DNA from 2 places in the Arthrobacter sp. STN4 genome. Region 1 is predicted to be linked to the other one. Evidence: riboswitches for the same ligand, from Rfam matches in the RefSeq annotation. Region 1 holds a riboswitch; the other holds the start of a gene.
The links. Region 1 has a riboswitch for S-adenosylmethionine ahead of MMF96_RS05135 (bifunctional o-acetylhomoserine/o-acetylserine sulfhydrylase). Riboswitches for the same ligand answer to the same signal wherever they lie in the genome.
Positions count from the first base shown of each region.

Region 2: it holds a riboswitch for S-adenosylmethionine, as region 1 does, so the genes downstream of both, MMF96_RS01215 (cobalamin-independent methionine synthase II family protein) here and MMF96_RS05135 (bifunctional o-acetylhomoserine/o-acetylserine sulfhydrylase) in region 1, are expected to answer to the same signal.

Region 1 is NZ_JAKZGX010000004.1:152,069-157,389, reverse strand. Features, by position in the region: gene MMF96_RS05150 (SGNH/GDSL hydrolase family protein) at 1-507, shown strand, start outside; gene MMF96_RS05145 (hypothetical protein) at 604-1,020, shown strand; gene MMF96_RS05140 (homoserine O-acetyltransferase) at 1,080-2,285, opposite strand; gene MMF96_RS05135 (bifunctional o-acetylhomoserine/o-acetylserine sulfhydrylase) at 2,291-3,607, opposite strand; SAM riboswitch class IV at 3,692-3,809, opposite strand; gene MMF96_RS05130 (Tex family protein) at 3,941-5,321, opposite strand, start outside.
Region 2 is NZ_JAKZGX010000001.1:237,479-242,799, reverse strand. Features, by position in the region: gene MMF96_RS01230 (dihydrofolate reductase family protein) at 1-461, opposite strand, end outside; gene MMF96_RS01225 (polysaccharide deacetylase family protein) at 531-1,370, opposite strand; gene MMF96_RS01220 (CoA-binding protein) at 1,389-1,805, opposite strand; SAM riboswitch class I at 1,920-2,032, shown strand; gene MMF96_RS01215 (cobalamin-independent methionine synthase II family protein) at 2,044-3,255, shown strand; gene MMF96_RS01210 (SUKH-4 family immunity protein) at 3,366-3,881, opposite strand; gene MMF96_RS01205 (carbon-nitrogen hydrolase family protein) at 3,945-4,751, opposite strand; gene MMF96_RS01200 (adenylosuccinate synthase) at 4,888-5,321, opposite strand, start outside.

The DNA of each region.
Region 1 (5,321 bases):
GAACGCCTGGATGCAGCCGTGGGCAGGATGTCCGCAGCCGGGGCCACCGTCCTGTTGTTCAACGGACCGGACATCCGCGACACGCCCGTGCTCGGCATGGTGCGGGGCCGCGTGGCCGTGTACAACGAAAACCTCCGCACCATCGCACTGCGGCACGACGCCGTCGTGGCGGACATGTGGTCCATGCGCCAGCTGAGGGACCCGCAAATGTGGTCCCCGGACCGGCTGCACTTTTCCCCCCTGGGCCACCACAACATCGCCATCATGGTCCTGGACACGCTGAACGTCCCGCACGAACTGCTCCCGATGCTGCCGAAGCCGCTGCCTGTGCAGAAGTGGCAGGCCGCCCGGGCCGAGGACCTGGTGTGGGCGCGCGAGTTCCTGTTCCCCTGGGTGCTGCGCCGGCTGCGGCACCGCTCCTCCGGCGACGGAATGTCCGCCAAGCGCCCAACGGCCGGCCCGGTGTTTGGGCCGGGACTGGGAACGGGTTTGCCGCTTTCGCACTAGCCACCTGCCGGCCCGCCCGGGCCGGGGTGAACCATTCCGGACTACCATGGAAGGAGGCGCAGTTGTCTGCGTCCCTGAGCGTGGAAGAGGTGTGTTGTGCTGACTATGCTCGACCCTTCGGCAGCCGGGACCATGGCTGCCTCGTCATCCGGATCCGGCGCAGTCCCGCCGTGGTTGATCCTGGTGTTTGTTGGCGTGGCCCTGGTGGCGAGCTTCGTCCGGGCGTCCTCCCGCCGCAAGCGCACCCGCAATGCCCCGCCCCGCGGAATCCAGTCCCGGACCGTCCGGCAGGATCCGCCGATCCCACATGGCGGAACGCTGCTCAACGGCGTCCCGATGAAGGCCTACGACAACGCCCAGGGGCAACAGTCGATGGGCTTCGCCAACGAGCGCATGAGGGCCGAGGCCGAGCTCAAGCGGCAGCTGGATGCCCTCGATGCCGCCCGCCGCGCCGGCCAGGTCACGGCCGAACAGTACGCAGCCCACCGCGAAGCGATCTTCAAAAACTTCTAGGCGCCGGCCGCGTCCCGGCCCGGGAACCGCCCGGCGCCAGGCCCGGCGGCCCCGCCGGACTACTCCGCGAAGAAGGACTCCCGGAGCAGTTCGCCGACGGCGCCCACCTCGGTCAGGAAGCCGTCGTGGCCGATGGCGGAGTCGATGTGGCGCACCCGGACCTCGCCGGGAAGGGCGGCAGCCAGTTCCGCCGACTGCGCCGGGAAGTACAGCCGGTCGCTGCTGACCGCTGCCACCAGGAACTCCACGCCCTCGGTGCGGGCCAGGGCCTCGCCCAGCGTGCCGCGGCCGCGCGTGACGTCGTGGCTCATGAGCGCCTCGGTGATCGCCACATAGCTGTTGGCGTCGAAGCGGGTGACCAGCTTGCGCGCCTGGTGGTCCAGGTAGCTTTCCACCTGGTACCGCCCCTCCACGGAACCCCCGGCGGCAGGCCGCAGCCGGGCGTGCCCCAGCGGGTCCTCGCCGGGCTGCACGGAGCGCCCAAAGCGGGCACCCATCTCCTGCTCCGACCTGTACGTGATGTGGGCAATCCGCCGGGCCAGCCCGAGACCCAGGACGGGCGCCGCGCCGTCGTAGTAGTCCCCGCCGGCAAAGTTCGCGTCCTGCCGGATGGCCAGCACCTGCGCTTGGGCAAAGGCGATCTGTTCGGCCGTGCTGGCCGCGCACGCCGCCACGACGGCACAGCGCTGAACCCGCTCGGGGAACGTCACGGCCCATTCAAGGGCGCGGGCGCCGCCCATGGATCCACCGATCACGGCGTGCCAGGCGGTGACGCCCAGGGCATCGGCCAGCCGCGCCTCGGCGTGGACCGAGTCGCGGATCGTGACGAAGGGGAAGCGTGAGCCGTAGGGCGCGCCGTCGTCGGCAATGCTGGACGGGCCCGTGGTGCCGTAGCAGCCGCCGAGCATGTTTGCCGCCACCACAAAATACTTGTTGGTGTCGACCACGGCGCCGGGACCGACCAGGCCCTCCCACCAGCCGTCCTCCTCGGAGTCGCCGCGGCTGACGTGCGTGCTGCCGGTGAGGGCATGCTGGATGAGGACGGCGTTGCTGCCTGCGGCGTCCAGCGTGCCCCAGCATTCGTAGGCCACCGTGACGGCAGGCAGTTCGCCCCCGGCCTCCAGCGGCAGGCTGCCGATGTTCACGCTGCGCAGCACGCCGCCGCCCTGCCCGACGGCGGCAGACCAGGGGCTGCCTCCGGGGCCGGGCGTTCCGGGGTCGGTGTCCGGGCTAAACACGCTGTCCTCCGCAGCCGTCCTTTCCATGGCACTCACGCAGTTTTGGCTGCGCGGAATCCGGCCTCGAGATCGGCGATGATGTCCTCAACGCCTTCCAGCCCGACGGACAGGCGGACCAGTCCGGGGCGGACGCCGGCGGCGAGCCGCTGCTCCTCGCTCAGCTGTGCATGGGTGGTCGACGCCGGGTGGATCACCAGGGAGCGCACGTCGCCGAGGTTCGCGACGTGGGAGTGGAGCTCCAGGCCGTCCACGAAGCGGCGGCCGGCGTCCAGCCCGCCCTTGATGTCAAAGGAGACGATGGCGCCGGTGCCCTTGGGGCTGTACTTGCGGCCGCGCTCAAACCAGGGGCTGGAGGGGATGCCGGCGTAGGCAACCGCCTCGACGTTTTCGTTGGCCTCGAGCCATTCGGCCACCTTCACGGCATTGCTGACGTGGCGTTCCACGCGCAGGCTCAGCGTCTCGATGCCCTGTGCGATGAGGAAGGCGTTGAAGGGGGAAATGGCGGAGCCGAGGTCGCGCAGCAGCTGCACGCGGGCCTTGAGGATGTAGGCCAGGTTTGCCCCCAGGGCGCTGCCCACGCCGAGGTCACGGGCGTACACCAGGCCGTTGTAGCTTTCGTCGGGGGTGTTGAAACCGGGGAACTTCTCCGGGCTGGCGGCAAAGTCGAACTTGCCGCCGTCGACAATCACACCGCCGATGGCGTTGCCGTGGCCGCCCAGGTACTTGGTGGCGGAGTGGATCACGATGTCCGCACCCCATTCCAGGGGGCGGATCAGGTACGGGGTGGCCAGGGTGTTGTCCACGATGAGCGGCACACCGGCGTCGTGCGCGATGGCGCTGATGTTTTCCAGGTCGAGCACGTCCTGGCGCGGGTTGGAGACCGTCTCGCCAAAGAACGCCTTCGTGTTGGGCCGGACGGAGGAGCGCCATTCGTCCAGGTTGTCCGGGTCGGAGACGAAGGTGACCTCGATGCCAAGCTTCTTCAGCGTGTGGGCCAGCAGGTTGAAGGTGCCGCCGTAGACGCTGGGGCTGGAGACGATGTGGTCGCCGGCCTGGGCGAGGTTCAGGATGGCAAACGTCGTGGCGGCCTGGCCGGAGGCGAGCAGCAGGGCGCCGACGCCGCCCTCCAGGTTGGCGACGCGCTGTTCCACGGCGTCGGAGGTGGGGTTGCCGATGCGCGTGTAAATGGGCTCCAGCTCGGAAAGCGCAAAGCGGGCAGCAGCGCTCTCCGTGGAAGGGAACACGAACGACGTCGTCTGGTAGATCGGCAGCGCCCGGGCGCCGGTGGCGGCGTCCGGCTCCTGGCCGGCATGGATCTGACGGGTTTCAAAGGACCATGCGTTGCTCATGGTGAGCTCCTTACACACTAGAGGCCGTCCAAGTATGGCCCCGCCTGGTCCGAGGGACCGACGGGGGCCGGGCTTGGAAGTTGCGGCCCGCGCTTGCGTTGGGGCCGGCTGGCCCAACGCCTGGTCTTCACCCGGGGCACCCCGCCGCGGAAAGGAGGGTTGCCGGCCTGCGAGCCGGGGCTTGTCGCAGGCACTCATGACCTGCTACCAGTGTGCGAGACCGGCCCGCAAAGCTGCAACATTATGACGGTTATATGACCCCTGCGCGAAGATGTGCTGGACTTTTCGCGCCAAACCTGCACGGTGCCGAACATGTGAAGCGCCCCGGTGTGGTCACTTCCCCAATCCCGCACGGCGCAGGGCCTCGGCCATGGCGGTGGCCGCCGGCCGGGCCTGGCCGGACCCCTTGGCCTGGCGGGAACCCTCGGCCGGCCGGGCCTGGCGGGGTCCTGCGGCCTTCGCCTCGTCATCCAGCCGCAGGGTCAGCGAGATGCGCTTGCGCTCCGGCTCCACCTCGAGCACCTTCACGCGCACCACCTGTCCGGACTTGACTACGGTGTGGGGGTCGGAGACGAAGGAATTGCTCATGGCCGAAACGTGGACCAGCCCGTCCTGGTGCACGCCGATGTCCACGAACGCGCCGAAGGCCGCCACGTTGGAGACGGTGCCCTCCAGGATCATGCCGGGGTAAAGGTCGGTGATCTTTTCGATGCCCTCGGTGAAGGTGGCCGTTTCAAAGCGGGGGCGGGGGTCGCGTCCGGGCTTCTGCAGCTCGGCCACGATGTCCTTTACGGTGGGCAGGCCGAACGCGCCCTCCACAAAGGCCTGCGGGTCGACTGTTGCCACGGCAGCCACGCCGCCGGAGATTTCCGCCTTGTCCGCACCCACGGCAGCCAGGATTTTCCGCGCCACCCCGTACGCTTCGGGGTGCACGCTGGAGGCGTCCAGCGGCTCCGCTCCCCCGGTGATGCGCAGGAAGCCGGCGCACTGTTCGTACGCTTTGGGGCCCAGCCGGGCCACCTTGAGCAGTTCGCGGCGCTTGGTGAACGGGCCGTTTTCGTTCCGGTGCGCCACAATGTTTTCACTCAGCAGGGTCCCGACGCCGGCCACCCTCGCCAGGAGCGCGGGCGAGGCGGTGTTGAGGTCCACGCCCACGGCATTCACGCAGTCCTCGACGACGGCGTCCAGCGAGCGTTCCAGCTTGGCCGGGGTGAGGTCGTGCTGGTACTGGCCCACGCCGATGGACTTCGGGTCGATCTTGACCAGTTCCGCGAGCGGGTCCTGCAGGCGGCGGGCAATGGAGACGGCGCCGCGAAGGGAGACGTCCATGCCGGGCAGCTCGGCCCCGGCCAGGGCGGAGGCCGAGTAGACGGAGGCGCCCGCCTCGGAGACCACCAGCTTGGCGACCACGCGGCCCGGGTTGCGGCGCTTGAGTTCGGCGAGCAGCTCGACGGCCAGCTTGTCGGTCTCGCGGCTGGCCGTGCCGTTGCCGATGGCGATGAGCTCCACCTGGTGTGTTTCAGCCAGCGCCACGAGCGTTGCGAGGGCCTCGTTCCAGCGCTTGGCCGGGGCGTGCGGGTAGATGGTGTCCGTCGCGGTGACCTTGCCGGTGCCGTCCACCACGGCCACCTTCGTGCCGGTGCGCAGGCCCGGGTCCAGGCCCAGCGTGGCACGGTTGCCGGCCGGCGCGGCGAGCAGGACGTCGCGCAGGTTG
Region 2 (5,321 bases), on a different contig from region 1:
ATCGGGGCCCCGCCGGCCAGCAGGGCGGGTGCCAGGGTGACCACCAGCCCGTCGAGGGCGCCGATGTCCAGGAACTGGCCGGCCAGCTCGCCGCCGCCCACCACCCAGACGTCCTGCTCCCCCGCCGCCGCCACAATGTCCGGCAGGGCATCCGCGACGGGGCCGCGGACAAGGCGGACGTCGGCGCCGTCGGGCACGGGCAGCGCGCGCGTGGTGAAAACGTACGTGGGCCTCGTCCCGTAAAGCTGCTGCCATCGCGCGGGATTTTCCAACAGCTTCTCCTCGCGCAGCACCCATTCGTAGGTGGTGGAGCCCTCCACCAGGACACCCATGCCGTCCATGAAGGCGGCAATGTCCGGTGCGCCGGCGTCGTCCACGGCAAACAGCCAGGCAAGCGAGTTGTCCGGGTCGGCCAAAAAGCCGTTGAGCGTGCTGGCGGTGTAGTAGACGGTCCTGGTCATGTTTCCAAGGCTACCCGTCCGGCACGGCGCGGGGCACTACGCGGGGCACGGCCGGCCCGGGCACCGGCCCTAGCTGACGCCCAGGTAGTCCTCGAGCAGCACCACCTTCAGCCCGGCCGCCTTCTGCGCCTTCACAAAGGCCGCCAGGTCCGTCGGAAATTCGGGCCGGAAGTGCATGAGCACAATGTCGCCCGGGCGCAGCACATGGCCCACCTGGTACTGCATTGAGCCTGCGTTGGCCCGCGCCTGCCAGTCGATGATGGCCTTCATGCCGCATTCGGCCGCGGCCCGGCGCACGGCCTTGGTGTACGGTCCGCCCGGCGGCCGGAAGAAGACCGGCCGGCGGCCAAAGTACTTCTCCTCGTAGTCTGCCATGCCGCAGATCTCGGCCTTGACCTGCGCGTACGGGAGCTTGACGAACCCCAGGTTGTGGGTCAGGGTGTGGTCTTCGATCCGGAACCCGGCATCAAGGTAGGCCTGGTAAAACTGCGAGTGCCCGGCAATGAACACGTGCGCCAGGAAAAGAGATGCCTTGAGGTGGTCCCGCTCCAGCAGCGCCAGGTCCGATTTCCGCTTCACCTGGCCGTCGTCAATGGTCAGGAACACCACTTTTTGTTGGGTGGGGATCCTGGTGATGACCGGGACCATGCCGTTTTCAATGGGCGGCAGCTTGTAGTCGGGCACCAGCCCGTCCACGGCGCCGGGCCGCGCCGTCCGGAGCCCCTCCGGCCGGCCGCTTGGCGGGGACGACGCCGGGGCGCCCGTTGCGCCGGAGGTGCCGGCCGGCGTCGTGCGTTGGCCCAGGAAGCGCACCGCCCCGAGGGCCAGGACGGCGAGCACCACCACCACGGCGGCGGCCAAGGCAATCCGGCGGGCGGTGTTCGGTGCGGCGCGGAGGTGGTGGGGCATGTCGGCTTTCGCAGCTTCCTACAGGCCCAGGGCCCGGGCCTCGATCATGGGGCAGGTGTCCATGACCACCTCCAGCCCGGCGTCCTCCGCACGGCGCGCCGCGGCTTCGTCGATGACGCCCAACTGCAGCCAAACGGCCTTGGCGCCCACGGCGATGGCCTGGTCCACCACGGCCCCCACCTTGGTGGAGTTCACGAAACAATCGACGACGTCGATGGCCCCCGGGATGTCCGCGAGCAGCTTGTAGCCCTTGGCCCCGTGGACGTCGTCGCCCTTCAGGCTCACCGGGATGATCTCCTGGCCCAGGTGCTGCTGGAGGAAAAGCGATACGCCCACCGCGGCCCGGAGCGGGTTGTTTGACAGTCCCACCACGGCCCAGCGGGCCGGCGTTGTCAGCAGGCGGTGGATCGTTGCGGGGTCGTTGACATGTGCCATGGAACCAACCCTACGGCCCTGCCGGGCCTACCGCATCCAGGCCCGCCGCCGACGCGGGCGCGAAACGGGCCGCAATGATTTTGGCAGGCGGCCCCCGCCTTGGCAGAATGGTTCCGACCATCCCGAGCGGCCGAGAGATCTGGCTCAGCGACGCCGCAGCAACCCTCCAAGGCCCACCCTCCACCGGGTGGGCGGCGGAACGGTGCTACCGCCAGAAACGATGGAAAGGACTCCACCCGTGGCTTTAAACACCGACCACATCCGCACCACCCATGCCGGCTCCCTGCCCCGCACCCCCGCCCTCCTGGCGGCCAACGCCGAGCGCGGGGCCAGCGGCGACACCGCCGGCTACCGGGACCTCCTCACCGAATCGGTGGTGGACATCGTGGCGCGCCAGCAGGCTGCCGGCATTGACATCCCCAACGACGGCGAATACGGCCACACCATGTCGAACGCGGTCGATTACGGTGCCTGGTGGAATTACTCCTTCGGGCGCCTCGGCGGCCTGGAAGCGACCAACGTGGACCGCTGGGCCGACGCCGAGGTGCACCGGTCCTCGCCCGGCAACGTGGTGCTGACCTCCTTTCCGGACCGCCGCGACCGGCAGAGGTTCAACGAGGCCTACAGCGACCCGGCCTCCGGCATCCTGGCCCACCGCAAGGCCACCACGCAGCCCAAGATCGTGGGGCCGCTGACATACACCGGCCAGGCCCAGGTTGCCTCGGACGTGGCCAACCTGGGACGGGGCCTGGCTGCGGCCGGCCTGTCCGAGGGCTTCATGGCAGCCCTGTCCCCTGGTTCCTGCGCCCGGCTGGCCAACGACTACTACGCCAGCGACGAGGAACTGCTCTATGCCTGTGCCGACGCCATGCGGGAGGAGTACAAGGCCATCATCGACGCCGGGCTGACCGTCCAGCTCGACGACCCGTCACTGGCCGAAAGCTGGGACCAGGTGAACCCGGAACCGGCCCTGGCGGACTACAAGAAGTTCATCCAACTGCGGGTCGAGGCCACCAACCACGCCTTGCGCGGGCTGCCGCAGGAGAAGATCCGGCTGCATGTGTGCTGGGGTTCCTGGCACGGGCCGCACACCACCGACATCCCCTTCGCGGACATCCTGGACGAGGTGCTGGCCATCAACGCCGGCGCCTATTCCTTCGAGGCCGCCAACGTGCGCCACGAGCATGAATGGAAGATCTGGCAGGACAAGAAGCTGCCGGAGGGCAAGTCGATCATCCCCGGCGTCGTCTCCCATGCCACGAACGTGGTGGAGCATCCGGAGCTGGTGGCGGACCGCATTGAGCGCTTCGCCTCCGTGGTGGGCCGGGAGGCGGTCATCGCCTCCACCGACTGCGGGCTGGGCGGACGCGTCCACCCGCAGATCGCGGCGGCGAAGCTGCAGGCCCTCGGGCAGGGTGCGGAAATCGCCTCGCGACGCCTCTGGCGGTAAACGCAGAGCTGGGTCGCAATAGTTACAGCACGTCAACTGGAACCAGTTGATAAAACCGCAACTACTGCGACCCAGTTGCGGGGCTGCGGCAGCGCCAGGGCTCCGGGGGGCTAGGCGACGCTGAACGACTCGTCGGCGCCGGGGCGGTCATTGTCCCCGGTGTCGGTTTCGCGTTCTTCCTCTTCCTCATCGTCAAGGTCGTCGAAGTCCACGTAATCGTCGCTGGTCAGTTCCTCCGTGTACAGGGACCAAAACTCGTTGAGGCCCGCGGCCGGCGGGTCCAGCACCTTCAACTGCGATTCGAAGGACTTGCGGACTTCCGAAAACTCCTCGTCGTCCTCGGGGCCGGGGACGTCGCGGTCAATGGCCCCCCAGGCGGTCACGATTTTCACAAAGGTGTCCAGGCTGGAGGCGATGAGGGACTCGTCATCCTCGCAGACAAAGTGCACGGAGCCCTTCTTCCGGTCGACCACCACAAACTGGAAGTCGCCGTCGTTGCACACCACGGCACGGCCGCCGGCGTCGTTGCTGTAGGGGGGCTTCAGCCATGTGCCGTCCATCGGCATGTCTTCCAACGCCGACGGATGCAGCGGCTCAAGCGCGGCCCAAATCCTGGAATCGTTCATGGTCTCCTCCTGCCCTTAATGCTGACACTAACCACGTGGACCCGTGCCGTCAATGGCATATTTTCATCCGGCCGGGACCACCGCTGAATTCCCTTCAAAGCGCCGGTTTCGCAGCACGGGCAGGAATTCGCGCACTTCCTCGATGCGCTTGTGCGTCACGTCCGCCGTGGCGACGCCTTCGGCCTCGTCGGCCAGGAAGTCCTGCGGTATGCCCATGGGGTCCAGCACGGCCGAGTGCCCGATGCAGTGGTCGCTGGACGTGCCGGCCGCGGCGATCCACACCGTGTTTTCGATGGCACGGGCCTTCAGCAGCGTCTCCCAGTGCTCCACCTTGTGGTCGCCCTTGAACCAGGCCGCGGCCACGCACACCAGGTCCGCACCGGCCACCGCCAGCGCCCGGGCCAGTTCCGGAAAACGGAGGTCGTAGCAGGTCATGATGCCCACCTGGAAGCCGCCGATCTGCACCAGCGTCACCCCTTTGTCGCCGGGCTTGATCCGGCGCGACTCCTGGTAGGAAAACGCGTCGTAGAGGTGCAGCTTGCGGTAGGTGCCCAGGATGGCGCCGTCCTCGTCCACGGCCACCAGCGTGTTGTACGGGCGGGCCTCGCCGCTGGATTCATACCCGCCGGCAACCACGGCAATGCCCACCTCCGCCGCGATGCGCGAGACGCCCTGGACGAAGGTGCTCCACGTCGCGTCCACGGCCGCCGCGAAATCCCCGGCCACGCGGCCCACGGAGAACATGGATTCCTCGGGGAAGACAACCAGGCGCCCGCCGTCGGCCCGCGCTTCGGTGGCCAGGCGGCGCATCACCGCCAGGTTGCCGGCCACCTCGCCGCCCGGGTTGAACTGTCCAACGCTGACCTTCATCGCAACTTCCTTACCGTGGGTTGACTTACCTCCAGCGTAGTCTTCCCGGCCCCCAAAAAAGGGGGGACGACGGCGGAACTTAAGTTCCGCCGTCGTCCCCCCTGGGGCGTCGCCGCCCTACGGCGCGGCCCCGGTGTCAGCCGGCGATGAGGTCGTGGCGCACGATGGTCTGGTCGCGGTCAGGGCCCACGCCGATGGCGGAGATCCGGGTCCCGGACATGGCCTCCAGCGCCAGGATGTAGTTGCGGGCGTTTTCCGGCAGGTCCTCCATGGTGCGGGCGCCGCAGATGTCCTCGGTCCAGCCCGGGAAGTACTCGAAGATCGGCTTGGCGTGGTGGAAGTCGGTCTGCGTCATCGGCATTTCGTCGTGCCGGACCCCGTCGACGTCGTAGGCCACGCACACCGGGATCTGCTCGATGCCGGTGAGCACGTCCAGCTTGGTGAGGAAGTAGTCCGTGAAGCCGTTGACGCGGGAGGCGTGGCGGGCCAGCATGGCGTCGTACCAGCCGCAGCGGCGCGGGCGGCCGGTGTTGACACCGAATTCGCCGCCGGTCTTCTGCAGGTAGATGC